DNA from 4 places in the Staphylococcus saprophyticus subsp. saprophyticus ATCC 15305 genome. Region 3 is predicted to be linked to each of the others. Evidence: riboswitches for the same ligand, from Rfam matches in the RefSeq annotation. Region 3 holds a riboswitch; each other region holds the start of a gene.
The links. Region 3 has a riboswitch for S-adenosylmethionine ahead of SSP_RS01210 (MetQ/NlpA family ABC transporter substrate-binding protein). Riboswitches for the same ligand answer to the same signal wherever they lie in the genome.

Region 1 (5,454 bases), 260 kb from region 3:
TGCCGGCAAACATGACCGTTGATTCTAAACGTGTCAGACGCTGTTCTGTTGGTTGATACTCGAGTAATTCTGTAACGAGTTCTGCTGTTGAACTTGCATAAGGTTCCATATATACAAGTAATGGACTCGAAATGAAACTTTCACCACGTCTATGATGGTCAATGACTACTTTACGATTGGCTTTATTTAAAATATTTTCATCGATGACCATTTCTGGTTTGTGCGTATCTACAACGACAAGTGTTGTCTTGGAAGTCATAATATCCCATGCTTCATCTGAAGTGATGAAACGATCTTTAAGTTCTGGTTTTTCATTTACCGCATCCATAACACGTCGTAACGTCGGATCGATATCAGATTCATTTAAAACGATATAGGCATCTAGGTTATTCATCATCGCAAAACGGGATACACCGATTGCTGCACCAATTGCGTCTAAATCGGGACGTTTGTGCCCCATGATAATCACTTTGTCGCCTTCCATTAAGATATCTTTAAGTGCATGTGAGATAACACGCGCTCTTACACGTGTACGTTTTTCCATGGGGTCAGTCTTACCACCATAGAAACGTACATTACCGTTTATGTGTTTAATCGCAACTTGGTCGCCACCACGACCGAGTGCTAAATCTAGGCCAGATTGAGAAAGTTCTCCAAGATCAATTAGATTTTCAGAACCTTCACCCACACCAATACTTAATGTTAATTGCGCGCGATAACCTACGCTCTTTTCACGTAATTGGCTTAAAATACTAAAGTTAGTTGCTTCAATTTCGTTTAAAATATTTTGGTTTAAATATGCCACGAATTGATCCGAACTATAGCGTTTAAAGTAAATATTATGTTCCGTTGCCCATCTACTGATGACGCGCGTAACCATTGAGTTAATTTCTGATTTTTGCGTATCATTCATATTTTGGGTAATTTCATCATAATTATCCAAGAATAATGTCGCTATAATTGGTTTAGATGATTCATATAATTCATTTGTATAGACTTCTTTTGTAATGTCGAAGAAATAAAGCACGTGTTCTTTTTCTGAATAACGCACACGATAGTGGTATTCATTTTCATTAATTTCTATTTCTTGTGTTTTTTCTAATTGTTTTAAGATATTAGGATATACTTCGTTGACTGGGTCGGAAATTACATTACGATTTAAACGTTCCGACATAAATCTATTCATCCACTCTATGTTTTCATTTTCATCTAAGATAATCATTCCGATAGGTAGATTTTTAATTGCGAAATTACTACCTTCAGAGATATGACCACTTAAATTGTCCACATAGCTGTCTAATTTTTGTAAAGCTTGTCTTACCATAAATGCTGTCCCTATAATAATAATCACTAATACAATCGTCGCTATACCTGCTACGAGTTGGTTAAAAACAAACCAAACTACAACCAGCGCAATTGCCGTGAGCGTCATAATTACAAATGGTAAAATCAACGCTTTTTTAGTGGATTGACGGTTCATTCTTCCACCTCAAATCATTTTTTAATGATACTTTTTAAGTTAAAACATAAATCGATTACACCCAGGAGACTTACAATATGTGTTAATGGCATTAAAATTGTCCCTATAACCATTAGTAACACAGTAAGTACGAGTGGCATTGATTTTGCTTTGCCGAAAAAGTGAATAACACTTAACCCCTGAATATACATACATAATGATAACACAATTTCAAAGTTTAAAACGATACTTTGGAAAGTACCAGCTTGGCTTGCAAACATAACACAAATCAAGACAATAATATATATCCATAATAATGAACGGCTCATCTGCCAAGCATATAATGGTTTAAATATTGGTGTAGCGATTTTGAATTTACGTAAAATTGGAAAAGTAATAATTAAATTGATTAAAATAAGTAGAAAAACTGCAATGATTACCATACTTGGTAACTGAACTGCCAATTGACGGAATCCCTCTTCGAGCATTTGTTTATACTCGTTACCAACTGAAGCACCTGAAATAACCTGATGCATTTGATCTTTTATTGGGTTCATTAAAACTGTCGCGCTTGGTATCTTATCAAACGTTTGCAGTCCCATAAATGCAATTAATGAAATCATACTAATATATGTAGTCGTTATATATAGTATACGTTCTTTAGATGTTCTTTCTTTTAATAATTGGCCAACAACGAAACTCGTAATGAGCACGAGGACCATGATACTTAATACAAATATATTACCCAGTAAAGTTGTTAATACAACCGTTACGACAGCTGTCAATCCGAATGATTCAATTGATTTATGCCATAAGATAATGCCAGGAATTGTCGCAAACGCGCTCAATACAAGACCAAGCGGTGGTAATATATGCAAAGCCAAAGCGACTACGATTAGCGTTAGAATACTAAGCACAGTTGCTTTAGGATATATTTTAGAAAACAAATTCGCCACTCCCATACTATTTTTGACTATACCCTTTATTTTAACCTCTTTAAAACTTTTATACAATTATTGGCAACCCATTTTATATAGAAGTTCTATTCAGAAAATACACCTTCACTATAATCCTTAGAAATCATTGTTATATATCAATCGCTTCTTCACTAACAACAACTTATTTATATTTCACACAAAAATAGGATGTAACCAACTTGTTTCTCACCTCTATTTAGTAGTAAGAAGACAACCGGCACATCCCAAAAATTAAATCTATTTAGTTAGTTCATTTACGTTTGATTTTATAGACTTTTAAAAAGTGATATAGATTCGGCGCCCAATCATTGAAGTTAAGTAAAAATCCATCATGTCCTACATTGTCAGGAACGAAAAAATGTTTATGAAATTTAAAGCGCTCGCCGACTGCTCGAACAAGGTCATCAGGATAAAGTAAGTCATCGGTAAAGCCCATTGTCATAACCTTCGTATCTAAATTACGGAATACTTCATCCACATCATCACGTCCTCTATCGACATCATGACTATCCAAGACATCCAGCAGTGTTAAATAACATGCGTAATCAAAATGATTCATAAACTTATCACCTTGATGTTTTTGATAGGCGACAACTTGATCTGGTGAAAAGCGCTTATCGTAACTTTTAGATGATCGATAAGTTAAGAAACCCAATTGTCTAGCGATACTCATACCATTTTTAGGATCTAAATGAATGGCTTGCCTCGCTATCTCGTTAAACGCTCGACTGTAGGATGATGTTTTATCCGTTGCAGCAAGTATAACGGCTTTATCGACATTAAATTTGCGATTATATAATAATTCAATCGCTTGCATGCCTCCTAAAGAACCACCAATGAGAATATTAATGTGTTCAAATCCTAACGTTTCTATGCCTATTTCAATTGCACGTACAATGTCTCTTAACGTGAGCGTTTGAGGGAAATCAGCATCTGTTAATGCCGAACTTGAACCATACGGACTACCAATTACATTAAAAGTTAAAAATTGATAATCATTGATGGGCATATAGCCCCCATCAATGATACCTCTCCACCATCCTGGTTGATCATTTGTCCCATATGTTAAATGGTTACCTGTCAAAGCGTGACAGACAACAACTAAAGGTTGTCCTTTCAACCCCACATGTTCATAGCGTAGTTTCAAATTAGATATGAGTTCTCCAGATTCCGTTGTAAAAGGCCCTAATTCTAAAGTATCTACCGTATAATTCGTCATGATTTCCCTCCTACTTAATAAAAAACTTCTCACTCATATAACATAAGTAAGAAGTTATAATTACTTATCATTCGAGTGTATCGTTGGTTTTAGCACCGTACTACACAGCCGGTTGCTGAAGCATCACTGGGCCAAGTCCCTCAGCTTCTCGAAATAAGATTTGATTTTAATTGTATAAAACGAAAGTATGACAGACTAAAAATTGGAAATATCATAATTTTCTAATTATTCTAATTCTAACGGATATCCTGTGTTTCATCAATGATATTCTTTAAAAAACCCATCTCAACAATGCCATAATAATAATCCCACTTAAAATCGTTATCGTTAAACTTCTTGAAACGATGGCAACTACAATCGTAGGTATCATCGTTATCAAAAATGGCATATTGATTGTGTATCCCATTACGCCCTCTTGTTGAACCAAGACACCATCAATAATCAACGCTGTAAACAATGTAATTGGGATAAAAGAGAGCCATTTGACTACACGTTCAGATAAATGAACTTTAGAAATCATCACAAACGGTATAATTCGAGTCAACCATGTCACAATTCCGCATAAAATAATAATCGTTAACATATGTATCGTTGTCGTCATCGTTCCATCACCACCCCAAGTGCTGCCGTTATTGTAGAAGCTAAAATAATCGCTAAATATGATGGCATAAATAAACTTAATCCCAACATCATCACAATGACACAAATAATCAGAACTAAGTAAATCTTAACTTTTGAGCGCCTGATTGATTCAAATTGGGAGACGGCAAGAAAAATAAACATAGCCGTTATTGCAAAGTCTAAGCCTAATACGTCTGGGTCATGGATGTATTTACCAAATAAAGCACCAATAATACATGCAATCGTCCAAAAAACATAAGCCGTTATATTCAAACCGTGTAGCCATCGATCATTAATTTTTTCGCCTTTTAGATGTGGTGTCACTGCAACCCCAAATGTTTCATCTGTTACCAATGTTGCCAACCCAATTCTATTTAGTAAACTATAATCTTTATAGCTTGGTGCAAGTGTCATACTTAATAAGAACATCCTAGAATTGACGATGAACGCAGTTAATACAATTGCGGATATAGGTGTACCTGCAATAACAAGCGCGCAAATTATAAATTGTGCTGCGCCTGCGTATACAAGCAAACACAGTAAAATAATTTCCAACAAGCTAAATCCTGAAGCAACTGCAACAATTCCAAATGATAAACCCACACCTGCGTATCCTAACAAGGTAGGAATACACGCTTTGACACCTTGTTTAAATGTTACATGCGCTTCATTTTCCATACACACCCACCCTCTCATGGCACTTCAAAAATAATATATCAATTCTAATACAACTGATTCTAAATGCGCAATATCTTTAGACATCCGTTTGTGTGAGGTTAGACTAACGATTGTCTTAAAAAGCTTAAAACACGTTGTTTATATTTCTCTGAATTTTTAGAAATAATTAAGACATACCTCTAAAATATATCTGAATTCCGCCTAATCATATTTGCTATTTTATACTTTTTACACCTCCCCTACCCTTTCGATAGTGCACAAAAAAACGCATAGGACCTATTGTCGCTACGCGTTTTTAGCATTACTTTCAGTTTTTTATTTAGTCGGACGGATGACTGTTTTACCACCCATAAATGGAACTAACACTTCTGGAATTGTAACTGAGCCATCTTCATTTTGGTAGTTCTCAACGATAGCTGCAAAGGTACGACCTACAGCTAACCCGCTACCATTTAAAGTATGCGCTAATTCTGGTTTCGCATTTTTATCGCGTTTGAAGC
Region 2 (5,454 bases), 840 kb from region 3:
AAGATCCTAGACAAAAAGAAAACTTGGAAAATCATATGGCTTTTGGTGCATTTGCTCAAAATTTAATGCTGTTATTACACGAAGCAGGTATAGGTACATGTTGGAAATCACCTGCATATATTTTCACACCAGAAATTAGAGAACTCTTTGGGGTTAAAGATGATGAAAAATTAGTGGGCTTGTTATATTTAACAGATTTAGAAGACGAGTTACCTCATAGAGAGCGTCACTTTAATGAAATTATAGAAAAATTTTAATTGCTATAAGTACTGTGATGCATTGCATCATATTAAAAAGGAAGCTGAAACATAACTAAAGATGTTTCAGCTTCCTTTTAGTGTTTAAAAATTAAGTGATTATTTAAACGTTTCTTCTAAAAATGATTCAACTTGATCTGGTGATTTCGCATTAGCAGAATGTAGGTGTGCTAATTTTTCACCATTTTTGAATACGAGTAAACTAGGGATGCCCATAACGTCATTTTCTGCTGCAACATCTTCTAATTCATCACGGTTAACAGTGAACCAACCATAATCATTGTATTTTTCTTGAATTGGATCAATCCACATATCCATTGCTTTACAATCAGGGCACCAACCAGCTTCGAATTTTACAATCACTGGATTATCGCTTTGAATTGTTTCTTTAAATGCATCATTTGTGTTAATAGGTTTCATTGATTTTGCTCCTTTTTTTGATATTAGTAATACCATTATAACGGACGATTGTATGTTATAAAAAAAATCAGCTTATTAATTAGAGCGTTTTTGTAACAAATTTGATATATTAGTGATAACTAGTTATAGGAGGTACAGAATCATGATAAAATTTTACCAATATCCTAATTGTACAACTTGTAAAAAAGCAGCTAAATTTTTACAAGATTACGGTGTGAGTTTTGAACCCATAGATATCGTACAGCATACACCAACTAAAAATGAGTTTAAAGAAATACTAGAAGTAACTGATATCGATATTAATAAATTGTTCAATACGCATGGCGCTAAATATCGTGAATTAGGTTTAAAAGATAAACTTAAAGATTTAACAGATGATGAAAAGTTAGATTTATTATCTGCCAATGGCATGTTGGTTAAAAGACCGCTAGCGATTTCAGGTGACAAAGTAACTGTTGGATTTAAAGAAGACGAATATAAAGCAACTTGGTTGTCATAAAATAATAAAGGTGATTAAATTACGTTGGACTATTATTTTGACAAAATAATGAAAACGCTTTACCGGTGTTTTTCGAAAACATTATAATAATTTAAAGATGCCATTAAATAGTTGATTGTATGCTATTCATATGGCATCATTAATATGTAAAAACATTTAGGAGGGGATTCTCGTGGCAGTACCGAGTGAATTAAAATATTCTAAAGAACATGAGTGGGTAAAAGTTGAAGGTAATACAGTAACAATTGGTATCACTGAATATGCACAAGGTGAACTTGGCGATATCGTATTCGTTGAATTACCAGAAGTTGATGATGAAATTAATGAAGGCGACACGTTTGGTAGTGTTGAGTCCGTAAAAACAGTTTCAGAACTTTATGCGCCAGTATCAGGTAAAGTTTTAGAATCTAATGAAGAACTAGAAGACAGTCCAGAATTCGTAAATGAATCACCTTACGAAAAAGCTTGGATGGTAAAAGTTGAATTAAGTGACGAAAGTCAATTAGAGGAATTAATGTCAGCAGAACAATATTCTGAAATGATTGGTGAATAATATTACATAGAACTCCATGATATAACTATCTTGGAGTTTTTATTTTACCTTTTTTTATCTATATTCAAATGAGACTAATCAAAAAATTGTTAAGACTTTGTAAATGCAGACGTAGTCATTTGTTGTAGGTAAGTGTATTTAGCTGACAAAAATGGATTGCCATAATAAGATGAAATTAGAAAACTGTAAAGGATGTTTATGGTCACTCAGTATTGTGAAGAACTAAATAGAGAAATTTACTATCAACATTTAGAGGGTGGATGTCATGGCGATACTAAACCAAGTAATTATTGTAGAAGGAAAGTCAGACAAAAAGCGGGTAAAACAAGTAATCGATCAACCAATCGATATTATTTGTACTAATGGTACGATGGGTGTCGATAAAATTGATGAAATGATTGATACATTATACGATAAACAAGTGTATATACTTGTCGATGCCGATGATGAAGGTGAAAAAATTCGAAAATGGTTTAAACGATATTTAAGTGAAAGTAGACATATAAGAATAGATAAACAATATTGTGAGGTTGCACGTTGTCCTAAACGATATTTATCCAGAGTGCTTGAAAAGCATGGGTTTACGGTAAAGGATGAAGAAAAAGTAGCTAAAGCGAAATTGGATTATATAGCTGAAAGGGTAAGTTTATTAACATGAAGGTAACAAATCAACAACGCGTCAATATAGATGAACATATAAATCAGGAAAAATATCTTATATTTGGATACACACCGACATGTGGTACCTGTAAAGTTTCTGAAAGAATGTTAGACATTGCTAATGAAATATTAAAATTACCAATTACTAAAATCGATTTGAATTTTCATCCAGATTTTAGTCAGGAACATGAAATACAATCTGTACCTGTGTTGATGTTGATGTCAAAAGGTGAAGAGCAAAAAAGAATTTACGCATTTCAATCCGTCCCTAATTTGTTAGAAAATTTAAAATAATTATTGACGAATCATTAGTGCGATGGTAGGATTAAAAATAATTAAATAACGAAACTCTTATCACGAGAGGTGGAGGGATGTGCCCTTTGAAGCCCGGCAACCGTCTGTAACAGAAATGGTGCCAATTCACATAAAGTTCATAGAAACTTTAGAAGATGAGAGAAGCAAACGTTGCTTTCTCTATTCTTCAATGAACATAGGGAAAGCATTTTTTATTTAATTGAAACAAAGCAATACGAGGAGGCAACAGAATGATTGAGTTAAATCAAATAGTCAAAAGGTACAAAACGAAAAAACAGGACGTACTTGCTGTAGATCATGTTGATTTAAGTATTCAATCAGGCTCAATTTTTGGTGTTGTTGGTTTTTCAGGTGCGGGGAAAAGTACATTAATAAGACTTTTAAATCATCTTGAGCAACCAACATCAGGAGACGTTATTATAGATGGTGACACTATAGGTAAGCTATCAAAATCGGACTTAAGAAAAAAACGTCAAAAAGTGAGTATGATTTTTCAACATTTCAATTTATTATGGTCACGTACTGTATTAAACAATATTACATTCCCATTAGAAATCGCAGGGATTTCACGACAAGAAGCCAAGCAACGTGCGCTTGAGTTAGTGGAATTGGTCGGATTGAAAGGGAGAGAAGATGCTTATCCTTCAGAATTATCAGGTGGGCAAAAACAACGTGTGGGTATTGCGAGAGCATTAGCTAACGAACCATCTGTATTATTATGTGATGAAGCGACAAGTGCATTAGATCCACAGACAACAGATGAAATCTTAGAACTATTATTGAAAATAAAAGAAGAAAGAAACTTAACCATCGTTATTATTACACATGAAATGCATGTCATTAGACGTATTTGCGATGAAGTTGCAGTAATGGAAAATGGTAAAGTGATAGAACAAGGCAAAGTTTCAAGTGTATTCGAAAATCCACAACACGATGTGACAAAACGCTTTGTGAAGGATGACTTAAATGATGACTTCGACGAATCAATTAGTGAACTCGTGTCACTTAATGAAAATGATTACGTTGTGCGTTTGAATTTTACTGGGAACAACGCAACGGAACCATTAGTGTCATACATAACGAAGACACACAATTTAGATGTCAATATTTTGGAAGCTAATATTAAACATACAAAAGACGGTTCTATCGGATTTTTAATCATACAATTTGCCGTTGCAAATTCAGAAAAATTTGAAAAATTCAAAAATGATTTAGAGGCACAACATGTATCTGTGGAGGTGGTTAAACATGGGTAATTCATTAAGCGATATCCTCCGAGAAATGTTTACAATGCCAAACGTAAGCTGGGAAGAAGTTTGGGTTGCAACATATGAAACCATCTATATGACGGTAATAGCAACAATATTTGCATTTGTTTTAGGAATTATTTTAGGTGTCTTGCTCTTTTTATCAGCTAAAAGTAAGTCACCAGTCGCTAGAGTATTTTATAGCATTGTTTCATTCATTGTGAATTTATTCAGAGCGATTCCGTTTATCATTTTAATCTTATTGTTAATTCCATTTACAAGTTTAGTATTAGGCACAATCAGTGGTCCTACAGGTGCATTGCCAGCATTAATCATCAGTGCAGCACCATTCTATGCAAGATTAGTGGAAATCGCATTTAAAGAAATTGATAAAGGTGTAATCGAATCGGCTTGGTCAATGGGAGCGAGTACTTGGACTGTAGTGAGAAAAGTACTTTTACCAGAAGCAATGCCAGCATTAGTATCTGGCATCACAGTGACAGCCATCGCATTAGTTGGTTCTACAGCAGTTGCAGGTGTCATCGGTGCAGGTGGTTTAGGTAACTTAGCTTATTTAACAGGATTCACACGTAATCAAAATGATGTCATATTTGTTTCAACTATTTTAATACTTATTATTGTGTTCATTATTCAATTTATTGGTGATTGGGCAACAAATAAAATTGATAAAAGATAAATTCATAAAGGGGAGATTTTTATATGAAAAAGTTATTAAGTTTAGCTTCGGTCGTTGTGCTTGCGCTTGTTCTAGCTGCATGTGGTAACGGTGGTGGCGGTAAAGATAAGACGATTACTGTTGGTGCTTCACCAGCGCCACACGCTGAAATTCTTGAAAAAGCAAAACCGTTATTAAAAGATAAAGGTTATGATTTAAAGATTAAAACAATCAATGATTATACAACACCTAATAAATTATTAGATAAAGGAGAAATTGACGCAAATTTCTTCCAACATACACCTTACTTAAACACTGAGAAAAAAGATAAAGGCTATAAGATTGAATCTGCAGGTAATGTTCATTTAGAACCTATGGCCGTATATTCTAAAAAATATAAAAGTTTAAAAGATTTACCTAAAGGTGCTACTGTCTATGTTTCAAATAATCCTGCTGAAGAAGGTCGTTTCTTAAAATTCTTCCAAGACGCTGGACTTATTAAAATTAAAAAAGGTGTTAAAATTGAAGATGCTAAATTTGATGATATTGTAGAAAATAAAAAAGATATCAAATTTAACAATAAACAATCAGCAGAATATTTACCAAAAATTTATCAAAAGGAAGATGCAGATGCCGTCATCATTAACTCTAACTTTGCCATTGATCAAAAATTAAGCCCTAAAGATGATTCTATTGTCTTAGAAAAAGCGAAAGATAATCCATATGCAAACCTAATTGCAGTTAAAGATGGACATAAAGACGATAAAAAAATCAAAGCTTTAATGGATGTATTACAATCTAAAGAAATTAAAGATTACATCAACGAT
Region 3 (5,454 bases):
TTAATGGAGAGACTTATAGCAATGCAGACAAGAAATCACAGATAAAAGTCCGTAAACAGTCGGGCATGGTATTTCAAAGTTATAATTTATTCCCACATAAAACGGCATTAGAAAATGTAATGGAAGGTCTCATTACTGTTAAAAAAACGAAAAAAGATGAAGCAAAGCAACAAGCATTAGCTTTATTGGAAAAAGTAGATTTAACTGCTGTAAAAGATCAAAGACCGAATGCTTTATCTGGAGGGCAACAGCAACGTGTAGCAATTGCTAGAGCTTTAGCCATGAATCCAAAAGTAATGCTGTTTGATGAACCTACGTCTGCGTTAGATCCAGAACTCGTTAATGATGTGCTTCGTGTCATCAAGGACCTAGCTAATGAAGGTATGACAATGATTATCGTGACGCATGAAATGCGATTTGCTAAAGAAGTATCTAACAAGATTGTATTTATACATGATGGTGTAATTGGAGAATCTGGGCCTCCAGAGCAAATCTTTAATCATCCACAAAGCGCTGAACTACAAAGATTTTTAAATATGATTCGTGAAGTTTAACGTTGAAAGAAAGTTTAGTGAAAGTATTATGATAAAACGATTGCCTTGTTATATATACTGACAAGGATGATTAGGCAGTCTGAAGAATAGCATTTTTAAAAGTGATAGCGATGTATTTTCAATAGAATATATGATTGCCTAAATAAGGTGAGTCCGAGACATTTAGTTATGTCCGGGCTTTTTTTTATAAAACGATATCATATATGTACTTTGAACTTTATAATTTAAAAATATAATGATTTTTTTATTTGATGTGCAACTTTTCGCATTTAAAGACGAAAGAGATTACACATCTATCATCTTTAGAAAGCGTTTACAATAAAGAGGCGAGGAGGTTGCTAATATGTTAAGTAAGCGACAGTATCATATTTTAATGTTCATACTTGAATGTGAAACTTTTGTGCAAATTCATCATTTAGCAACGCACTTTAATGTTACAGAAAGAACGATACAGTACGATCTTGAATACATTGAAGATATGGCAAGTAACCTAGGTTTAATTATTCAAAGGACTAAGCAAGAGGGGGTCAAAATAACCACAACACCAGAACAGTTAAAGCGCTTTGCACATAAATCGACAACGCATACAATACATTATGCAAAAGAAGAGCGCTTGTTATATATAACGTTAAAATTACTTGAAGCCAATACGCCGACATCATCACAAGTGCTTGCGACCACCGTATCTGTTTCAAGACGAACGATTGTGGAAGATTTGAAAAGCGTTCAAAATTGGTTAGAGCAGCATGACTATCTTGCTATAGCAGAATGTGCTTTCGTAGATTTAGCGCATTTAAATAAGGTATTTAAATATCGATATGGCGTAACAGCTTATCAATATATGTCAAAACTAAAATAATATTGCATTTATCGACTTAACTTTAAACAGCGCATGTCATCTCATAATAAAGATGACATGCGCTGTTGTATTTCAGATTTGTGATCTGTTTATATTATTTAAGCATTTCTTTATAGACTTTATGGTTTTGGTAGACGCATTTAAGTAATGGGGCGTCAATTTGGTACGTATCGGCTAAGTTTAATAAATAACCTTGTAAGTGACCTGTTTCAATATTTAATCCTTTTTCCATGTCACGTTGCATAGAAGTCTTAAAATGGTATGATAACTGATTAAATGATGTCATATATTGTGATACAATATCGTCTGCGAGTGGCGCTCGATGTGCACGCATTATCGAAGCGACTTCATTGTATAAAGAGCGAACGAAGTTAATGCCACCATCACTGTCTCGAATAGGACCAATAGGCGCATGCATTAATGTTGTGATACTGGATAACACAGTAATCATTAAATATTTGTGCCACATGCCTTGTTCGATTGAAGTGCTTAATTTGAATTCTGCCTTTGTTTCAGAAAATGCTTGTGCAATTTTTTGTGCGCGTTCACTTTTACTTCCATCTAGTTCTCCAAAAAAGAGTTTATCAAAAGGGCTTGTTTGTATGATTTCTCCCATACTATCTAATGTTGTTTCTATCACACAATAGCCACCCATAACTTTGTCTTTACCAAAGATAGATTGTAATTGTGGAATATGTGCGACGCCGTTTAATAATGGAATGATGGCAGTATGACCATCGACAAATGGTTTCAAATCTGTCATGGCTTGCTCTAAATGATAGGATTTAGAAGAAAGTAAAATAACATCGAAAGGCGCTACGCGATCGTCTTTTGTAATGAGTTGAGGATTGAAATGATAATCTCCCTGCTCACTGTGGATGGCTAATCCATTTCTTTCTAAAAATGACTTGCGTTTGGGTCTTACTAAGAATGTCACGTTCTGTCCGCTTTCGGCTAATCTGCCTCCAAAATAGCCTCCGATACCGCCAGCACCTAATACTAATATACGCATTGAATACAACTCCTTATACGCTATGTGTGTTGATTTGTTAATTGATGTATATATACCACATTTGAGGGGCATATACGCATATGAAAATAATTTTCAAATAATTCAATAGATGTAGTTGGGACAGTATATTTTATTTTTAAATATATATTTGAAAACAATAAAATTTGTGCAATGTAATAAGTGTTCACTAATTAAAAACATGGAGGGGTTCCAATGTCGTTTAAAAATGATCATAAGTATCAGTGGAAAGATATGCAAGGGAAAGATTTTCTACTACCGTTTATTTATTTGATAGGTAATTTTTGTTTATCTATAGTCATCTTAACAATCATGATTGGAATCAATGAAACGCAAGGGAAAAATAACGCTAACTTTAATGCTAACTTTTCAGGTACGCCAGGCATATTAATGGAAATGATTGCCTTTATAATTATATTCGCGTTATGGATTTTATTCCATAGACATTCATTTAGACAATCGTGGAAACAGGGGCTACAAAATATTAAGCAACACTGGAAACTCATTGTCATTACATTTATCGTTATTATAGTGTTTAAAGAAATTTATCCATATTTAGTAAATGCATTCGCACCAGAACATTGGAAATTTGAAGAAACACAAAATGACAAAATGGTGGAGGAAATGTTTGCTACGCCTGTATCAACCATATTAGCTTTTTTCTCAATTGTAATTATTGCACCAATGACAGAAGAATTTTTATTTAGACATTTAATTATTGGCGAATTAGGAAAGAAATTAAATTTCTATGTTATGTCTGTTATTTCAATTATTGTGTTTGCATCTTTACATGTAACAGAAGCTAAATCTCCATTAGAAATTGTGATGTATCTTGCCATAGCAGTTGGTATTGTATATGTATATATGAAATCGCAGCGTAGTTTAGCTGTAGCCATTGCGTTACATGCTTTGAATAATTTATTAGCGTATATTTTCATGATTATCATGTAATTTACATAATTCTTAGTGATATACCTGTCTTCTTTGTGAAGGACAGGTATATTTTATCGTGTTAGTGTTTAGAATTTTCTAAAAACTCATTGACTAATCTTGAGCATAATGCTAGGATTAAACCACTAAACATAAATATGATTGACTCTTATCAAGAGTGGTGGAGGGATGTGCCCGATGAAACCCAGCAACCGTCGATTTTTCGAAATGGTGCTAAGTCACAAAAAGTTATTTAACTTTTGGAGATGAGAGAAAGTGCAAACTTTCTCTTGATTTATTAAGAGAAAGTTTTTTTATACATATAAGTACGTTGAAACAAATTTTTAAGGAGTGAAAGTATTATGAGAAAATGGTTTATTTTAGGATCATTGTTTGTGTTAACGATTATACTAGCAGCATGTGGTAAATCGAATGGTGAAAAAGAGGATAAGGAAATTACGATTGCTGCTTCGCCAGCGCCCCATGGCGTCGTACTTGAACATGCAAAAGAAGAAATGAAAAAGAAAGGCTATGATTTAAAAATAAAAACAGTTAATGATTATAAGGTTCCTAATAAATTATTAGATAAAGGAGATGTTGATGCGAATGCATTTCAACATACACCGTATCTTAAAGCAGAAAAGAAAGACCATAATTATAAAATAGAAGAAGCCGGGAAAGTGTTCACGACACCGATGGGCGTTTATAGTAAAAAATATAAAGACATTAAAGATATCCCTAAAGGTTCTACCATTTATGTATCAAACAATCCTGCTGAAGAAGGTCGTTTCTTGTCATTCTTTGTTGATAAAGGCTTAATCAAAATTAAAAAAGGTGTCAGTATTGAAGATGCTAAGTTTGATGACATTGTAGAAAATAAAAAAGATTTGAAATTTAATAACAAGCAAGGTGCGGAATTCTTACCTAAAACTTATAATAGTAAAGAAGGCGCAGCAGTGATAATGAATTCTAATTATGCGATTGATAATGGTCTAACACCACATAAAGATGCAATTGCTATAGAAGGAAAATCATCACCATTTGCGAATATTGTTGCCGTACAAGAAGGACATAAAAACGATAAAAAATTCAAAGAACTTATGAAAGTTTTACAATCTAAAGAGATGAAGAAATTTATAACTGATAAATATGGACAAGATGTTATTCCGTATGAAAAATAAATAATCATGTAATATATAGATTGAAGAGGAAGGTGATTCGATTATGTCTAAGCTAGGTATTATTGGTTTAGGAAAAGTGGGTACGCAAGTACTTACAGATGTACAGCAACTGAATTTGTTTTCAGAGATTATTTTAATTGATGATAGAGCGGACGTGGCAAGTGGTGAAGCACTTGACCATATTCACTCGCAAGGACTGATAAATACTGCACATATCAAGATTCGTAGCGGTGTCTATCAAGACTTAACGGATGCAGACTTTATCGTCATAGCTGCGAGTGAAGCAACCGATAAAAATAATGGTGACCGTACATTATTAGCGCAAGGAAATCACGACATCATTAAGGGCATAATGTCCCAAATAGCTGAAGTGACGCAAGAGGCGGTTGTGATTCTGATATCTAATCCTGTAGATTCTATGGTTTACTTTGCAAATCAAATAGATTACCCAGCCCATAAAATTATTGGTACGGGTACGGCTCTAGAGACATCAAGATTTAAAACAATTATAGCCGATCATTATCAAATTGATCCAAATAATGTGGAAGCTTTTGTCATTGGGGAACATGGTCAACATGCAATCCCCGTGTGGAGTAAAGTGCATATTCATGGTATGGAACTATCGGAATTTGAGGCATTAAGTGACCGTCCAGCAATTGATAAGTCACACATATCGTCCATTATCAACGAAGTGTCGATGGATGTTTTTTACCAAAAAGGGTGGACCAACGCAGCGATATCAAAAGTGACATCATTTTTGATACAGTCCATTGCATTGGATCAGAGAACAATTACACCATTGACTTCCCTGAGTTCAGAATATGGCTTAGAAGATGGTGCATTTAGTTTACCAACATTAATAGATAAAAAGGGTATTGTTCAAAGATTTGCGATAACATT
Region 4 (5,454 bases), 340 kb from region 3:
TTAAAATTAAAGGTAAAGGTGCGCATGCTGCTAAACCAGAACAAGGTAAAGACCCAATGATTGTATTGGGACAGTTGATTAATAGTGTTCAGTCTATTGTGAGTAGAAATTTATCAGCATTTGATAATGCAGTTGTTACAATTGGAGAAGTATCATGTGGGAATACATGGAATGTTATTGCAGACGAAGCCTATGTGCAAGGTACTGTGAGAAGTTTTGATGAAGATAAACGTGTACTGATTGAAGAAAGATTAAGAGCCATTGGAAGCGGACTTGCTGAAGTATTTGGCGTAGACATTGAAACGTCTTATCACCGCTTGCCCGGTGCTGTGGTTAATGATGAGCAATTAACAAATGATGCAATAGCAATTGCCAAAGAAGTTGGATACAATGTCAGTGTTATGGATAAACCGTTGACGATTGGCGAAGATTTTTCTGGTTTTTCTAATAAGTATCCAAGTGTATTTGTCTTTATTGGTTCTAATAGTGAATATGATTTGCATCATCCAAAATATGACCCAGATGAACGTATTTTAGAAAAAGTACCTGACTATTTTGTTACTTTTGTACAAAAATTATTGAATGAAAATTAAGGCAATATACTTAAATTATGTATTAGACAATAGAAATGTTGGGTATTTAATAACTAGTTCATAATTTAAGGAGTGTTCATAATGGCAGGTCAAGATCCAAGAACTAAATTTTCAAATAAAGATTTTCCAAAACAAGAACAACCAGTTCCAGGTTTACAAAGTAAGTTAGATCCAAAGCCTGATTGCGGTGAAACATCCTATACTGGTTATGGTCGTTTAAATGATTATAAAATGTTAGTTACTGGTGGAGACTCAGCTATAGGCAGAGCAGCAGCTATTGCTTACGCTAAGGAAGGCGCTGATGTAGCAATTAATTATCTTCCAGCAGAACAACAAGATGCAGAAGAAGTACAACAAGTCATTGAAGCAGCAGGAAGAAAAGCTGTCTTAATTCCAGGTGACATTAGAGATGAACAATTTAATTACGATTTAGTTGAAACAGCTTACAACGAACTTGGCGGGTTAGACAATGTAACCATCGTCGCCGGTCATCAACAATATAGAGAAAGCATAAAAGGTTTTGACACAGCTTCGTTTTCAGAAACATTTGAGACGAATGTTTATCCAATATTTTGGACAGTTCAAAAAGCAGTAGATTATTTACAAGCTGGTGCAACCATTACGCTGACCTCTTCAGTTCAAGGTTACAATCCAAGCCCAATTTTACATGATTATGCTGCTTCAAAAGCTGCGATTATTTCATTAACGAAAAGTCTATCCGAAGAACTCGGTGCGAAAGGCATTCGTGTGAATTGTGTTGCGCCAGGACCATTTTGGTCACCATTACAAATTTCTGGCGGTCAACCGCAATCTAAAATTCCGAGCTTTGGACAAAAGGAAGTCTTGGGCAGAGCAGGTCAACCTGTAGAATTATCAGGCACATATGTACACTTGGCAGCTGAAGAATCCAGTTATACAACAGGTCAAGTATATGGTGTGACAGGTGGTACTCAGTTAGACTAGGTTATATGAAACGTCACAGCTAATGTGGAGATGATTCAATCACATTAAAGTTGTATCATCTAAACCCTGTGACTTCTAGATTGATAAGCGAATATTACAATGAGTCATATAGCCGACGTTATATGGGCGAGATTGAGAAATCAAATTCAATGTTTGGTTTCTGTCTCGCTTTTTTATTATTTTTAAAAGGAGTATAAATGTGGATGAAACAATATAACGCAAACACATTAACGAAACAACAGAATTATAAATTATTAAGTGGTAGTGTTATTCCAAGACCAGTTGCATTTGTGACAACACAGGATAAAGATGGGAATTTAAATGCTGCACCGTTCAGTTTTTTTAATGTTGTATGCAGCGCACCTCCTATGATTATGATTTCTACTGCACGTTCACAAGGAAAGCGCAAAGATACATCGTTAAATATTGAAGAAACAGGCTCATTTGTAGTTCATATTACAGATGAAATGACTGTAGAACAAAAAAATAAAACGGCTGCACCTATAGACAGAACACTAAATGAATTAGAAAGAACGCAGTTGACATGTGTGAAATCAGAAGTCGTGCCTGTACCAGGTGTGGAACAAGCCAAAATTCGAATGGAATGCAAACTAAATCAAATCGTTACATTAGGCGATGCTCAAGAAGGATCAGATTTAATCATTGGTGAGGTTGTGATGTATCACATTGATGAGGCAGTTTACTTTGATGATAGTAAAATAGATGCACAAGCATTAGCGCCTGTGGCACGTTTAGCTGGAAATGATTATGCAGCATTAGGACAATCATTTACGATTAATCGACCAACAGAGTAATTTATAAATGATAAGACTGAAGTCATTAGCTCATCAGCTAATTGTTAAGATTTGTTAAAGTTTAAGCAAGAATTTAAAACAGTAATTGACGAAACTAATTTAATATTGTACTGTGAAAAATAAATTAAATAACTTATCAAGAGAAGTGGAGGGACTGGCCTGTGGATACTTCGGCAACATGATTATGCGTGTGCCAATTCCAGTAGCATCATTTATGCTAGAAGATAAGAATAAATGTACAAAGTTTACTCTTTCTTCAATTGGAAAGAGTTTTTTATTTGAGTAAGTTTATTTAATGGTAGAAAAATTGATGTTCTGTTTGAACTTAAAGGAAAGTTGGTTTTGTATGGAGGAGACAAAGAAAGGTAATGCATGGGCACTGATACCTTTAATTATTTTTGTGGGTATGTTTTTAGGTGTTGGTATCATTACCGGCGATTTCACTACAATGCCCCTAAATGTTGCGATACTAGTAGCGACAATTGTGGGACTTGTATTAAATAGAAAAGAATCATTTCAAAAGAAAGTTGAAATTTTTACTAAGGGTGCAGGACATTCCAATATTATACTAATGATGCTCATTTTCTTATTAGCAGGAGCGTTTTCGCAAACAACTGAAGATATGGGTGGCGTAAAATCTACAGTGAATTTGGGACTATCTTTGATTCCTGAGAATTTAATCATTGTAGGTTTATTCGTGATATGTATGTTCGTGTCACTTTCTATGGGTACATCCGTGGGCACTGTAGCAGCTATAGCGCCTGTTGGCTTTGGACTAAGCCAACAGGCGGATGTCTCTGCAGCCATCACTATGGCGACGGTCGTAGGTGGGGCGATGTTTGGTGATAATTTATCAATGATTTCAGATACAACGATAGCTGCGGTAAGAACTCAAAAAACAAAAATGAGTGATAAGTTTAAGGTGAATATCAAAATCGTGTTACCTGGTGCCATATTTACTGTCATTGTACTTTGGTTTTTAACAAATGGAGCACAAATTGATGCATCTAAGAGCTACGATTATGATCTTATAAAAGTAGTACCTTATTTATTTGTACTCATACTCGCATTATTCGGCGTCAACGTTATTATTGTACTTATTGGCGGTATTATACTTTCAGCAATTATAGGTTTATTTTATGGTACCTTTGATTGGATTGGGTTATTAAGCTCTATTTCTAAAGGGATTATTGGCATGGAGGATATTGCCATTATTGCACTATTAATTGGTGGTCTAGTGGCATTGATACAACACAATGGTGGTATTACATGGTTACTTAATTTTGTGCGTAATAGAGTGAAATCTAAGCGTGGCGCAGAACTAGGAATTGCTGGCTTAGTGAGTGTGGCCGATATTTCAACTGCTAATAATACGATTTCTATATTAATGGCAGGGCCATTAGCTAAAGACATTTCAGATGAATATGGTGTAGATCCGCGTAAATCAGCAAGTATTCTAGATATGTTTGCAAGCTGTTTCCAAGGACTATTACCGTATAGTCCACAGCTTATTGCAGCAGCAGGTGTGGCATCTATATCACCGTTTGAATTGGTACCGTATGCGATTTATCCGATGATATTAGGGATTTGTGGTCTGATTGCTATCGCCTTTAGATTGCCGAGATTGGACAAGAAATAAACCCTAACAATCATGTGAAGTGAATATTTCATATGTATGGATGATTAACAGTCGTCATGCAAAATTGTTAAGTTTAATATAAATTGAGAGAGTGCGGAATCTTATGTATCATTTGATTTCTGACTCTCTTTTTTAAGTATAGACTAACGGCGTAGTACACGATGCTTTATTAAGTTTAATCCTAATTGTTAAAGATTTAAGAATGCAAAATTTTGACGTTTACTGACTATTAACGATAAAATAAAGTTGTTGAAAGTTTGATAAAATCATACAAACCACTCATATTTCGCATGATTATAGTTTAGAAGTCTTGTATAATGCGTTAGAATAGAAATAAGAGTGAAAGTAGGTGAACAATCCATCGTGGCTAAATATAATGTAGAGAATGAAAATGTTGAGATACGTCTTGAACGATTATTTAAAGTTGAACCAGAATTGTTATATCAAGCGTGGACAGATGAACGTTTTCTTAAACAATGGTTTATGACAACAGAAAGAACAAATAAATCAATCCAAGTAGATGCTGAACAAAATGGAAACTATACGATTATTGATGTAAGAAAAGGCAAAGAAAATAAAATTCAAGGATCATATCGTACGTTAACGCCTTTTGAATATATTGTAATGACCATAGGTATGCCAGAGCTAAGTGATTCTGAAGATACGATAGAAGTTGAAATATTCGAAAGAGAACCTGGCATCACACAAATGATTTTCAATTATACTGCGTATGTTCCTAGAGAACGTAGACTTACAACATTAGAATATAAGCAAAAGAAAAAAGAATACCATGATTCTACTGCACATGGTTTTGAAATGTTATTTGATAAACTACAAATTGCATTAGAAACATTTGAAGCGGAATTATAATTATAAAAAACGACAAAATATCATTTTAATACAAATAAAAAAAGGACTTACAAGCATGCTAAATGAATGATGTGCACCCCAAAAGTTGGACTAAAAATCTAACTTTTAGGGGTGTATTTTTTATGGGCAAACATTACAAATATGAATTTAAATTAAAGGTAGTTCAAGAATATTTGAATAGTTTATTAGGTTATAGAGCATTAACAAAGAAATATGAAATATCGAATAAAAGTTTAATCGAAAGGTGGGTTACACAATATAAAGAATTTGGACCCGAAGGGTTAAGTAAACGATTGAAAATAAAGTGTTTCAAAGTATGTCAAGAAAGGGAAATTGTCTCGAAAATTCAGTTATGGAAAACTTTTTTGGATTATTGAAGCAAGAAATGTTTTATGGAGAAAAATTTGATCATTTTTATCAATTGGAGCTAGCTATTCAAAACTATATTATTTTTTATAATGATGAAAGAATTAAATCAAAATTCAAAGGCTTGTCTCCTAAAAATTTTAGGAAACAAACCTTTGAAATATTACACTAAACCAAAGTACAACTTTTGGGGTTCAGTACAAAATGA

Region 1: another riboswitch for S-adenosylmethionine. It lies ahead of SSP_RS00060 (homoserine O-acetyltransferase MetX); the one in region 3 lies ahead of SSP_RS01210 (MetQ/NlpA family ABC transporter substrate-binding protein).
Region 2: another riboswitch for S-adenosylmethionine. It lies ahead of SSP_RS09375 (methionine ABC transporter ATP-binding protein); the one in region 3 lies ahead of SSP_RS01210 (MetQ/NlpA family ABC transporter substrate-binding protein).
Region 4: another riboswitch for S-adenosylmethionine. It lies ahead of SSP_RS02810 (Na+/H+ antiporter NhaC family protein); the one in region 3 lies ahead of SSP_RS01210 (MetQ/NlpA family ABC transporter substrate-binding protein).

What each region holds. Positions count from the first base shown of each region.
Region 1 covers NC_007350.1:14,028-19,481, reverse strand. The annotation lists gene SSP_RS00070 (DHH family phosphoesterase) at 1-1,480, opposite strand, end outside; gene SSP_RS00065 (DUF2232 domain-containing protein) at 1,495-2,421, opposite strand; gene SSP_RS00060 (homoserine O-acetyltransferase MetX) at 2,687-3,655, opposite strand; SAM riboswitch class I at 3,717-3,815, opposite strand; gene SSP_RS00055 (AzlD domain-containing protein) at 3,927-4,256, opposite strand; gene SSP_RS00050 (AzlC family ABC transporter permease) at 4,253-4,954, opposite strand; gene serS (serine--tRNA ligase) at 5,270-5,454, opposite strand, start outside.
Region 2 covers NC_007350.1:1,945,931-1,951,384, reverse strand. The annotation lists gene SSP_RS09405 (nitroreductase family protein) at 1-257, shown strand, start outside; gene SSP_RS09400 (thioredoxin family protein) at 357-677, opposite strand; gene SSP_RS09395 (arsenate reductase family protein) at 820-1,176, shown strand; gene gcvH (glycine cleavage system protein GcvH) at 1,349-1,729, shown strand; gene SSP_RS09385 (toprim domain-containing protein) at 1,995-2,387, shown strand; gene SSP_RS09380 (thioredoxin family protein) at 2,384-2,683, shown strand; SAM riboswitch class I at 2,738-2,845, shown strand; gene SSP_RS09375 (methionine ABC transporter ATP-binding protein) at 2,935-3,960, shown strand; gene SSP_RS09370 (methionine ABC transporter permease) at 3,953-4,648, shown strand; gene SSP_RS09365 (MetQ/NlpA family ABC transporter substrate-binding protein) at 4,672-5,454, shown strand, end outside.
Region 3 covers NC_007350.1:273,415-278,868, forward strand. The annotation lists gene SSP_RS01190 (amino acid ABC transporter ATP-binding protein) at 1-554, shown strand, start outside; gene SSP_RS01195 (HTH domain-containing protein) at 898-1,413, shown strand; gene panE (2-dehydropantoate 2-reductase) at 1,508-2,425, opposite strand; gene SSP_RS01205 (CPBP family intramembrane glutamic endopeptidase) at 2,639-3,394, shown strand; SAM riboswitch class I at 3,540-3,646, shown strand; gene SSP_RS01210 (MetQ/NlpA family ABC transporter substrate-binding protein) at 3,736-4,554, shown strand; gene SSP_RS01215 (L-lactate dehydrogenase) at 4,598-5,454, shown strand, end outside.
Region 4 covers NC_007350.1:614,127-619,580, forward strand. The annotation lists gene SSP_RS02795 (amidohydrolase) at 1-593, shown strand, start outside; gene SSP_RS02800 (SDR family oxidoreductase) at 675-1,556, shown strand; gene SSP_RS02805 (flavin reductase family protein) at 1,760-2,371, shown strand; SAM riboswitch class I at 2,502-2,602, shown strand; gene SSP_RS02810 (Na+/H+ antiporter NhaC family protein) at 2,718-4,010, shown strand; gene SSP_RS02815 (SRPBCC family protein) at 4,374-4,880, shown strand; gene SSP_RS13365 (helix-turn-helix domain-containing protein) at 5,003-5,257, shown strand; partial or broken gene SSP_RS02825 (IS3 family transposase) at 5,176-5,418, shown strand.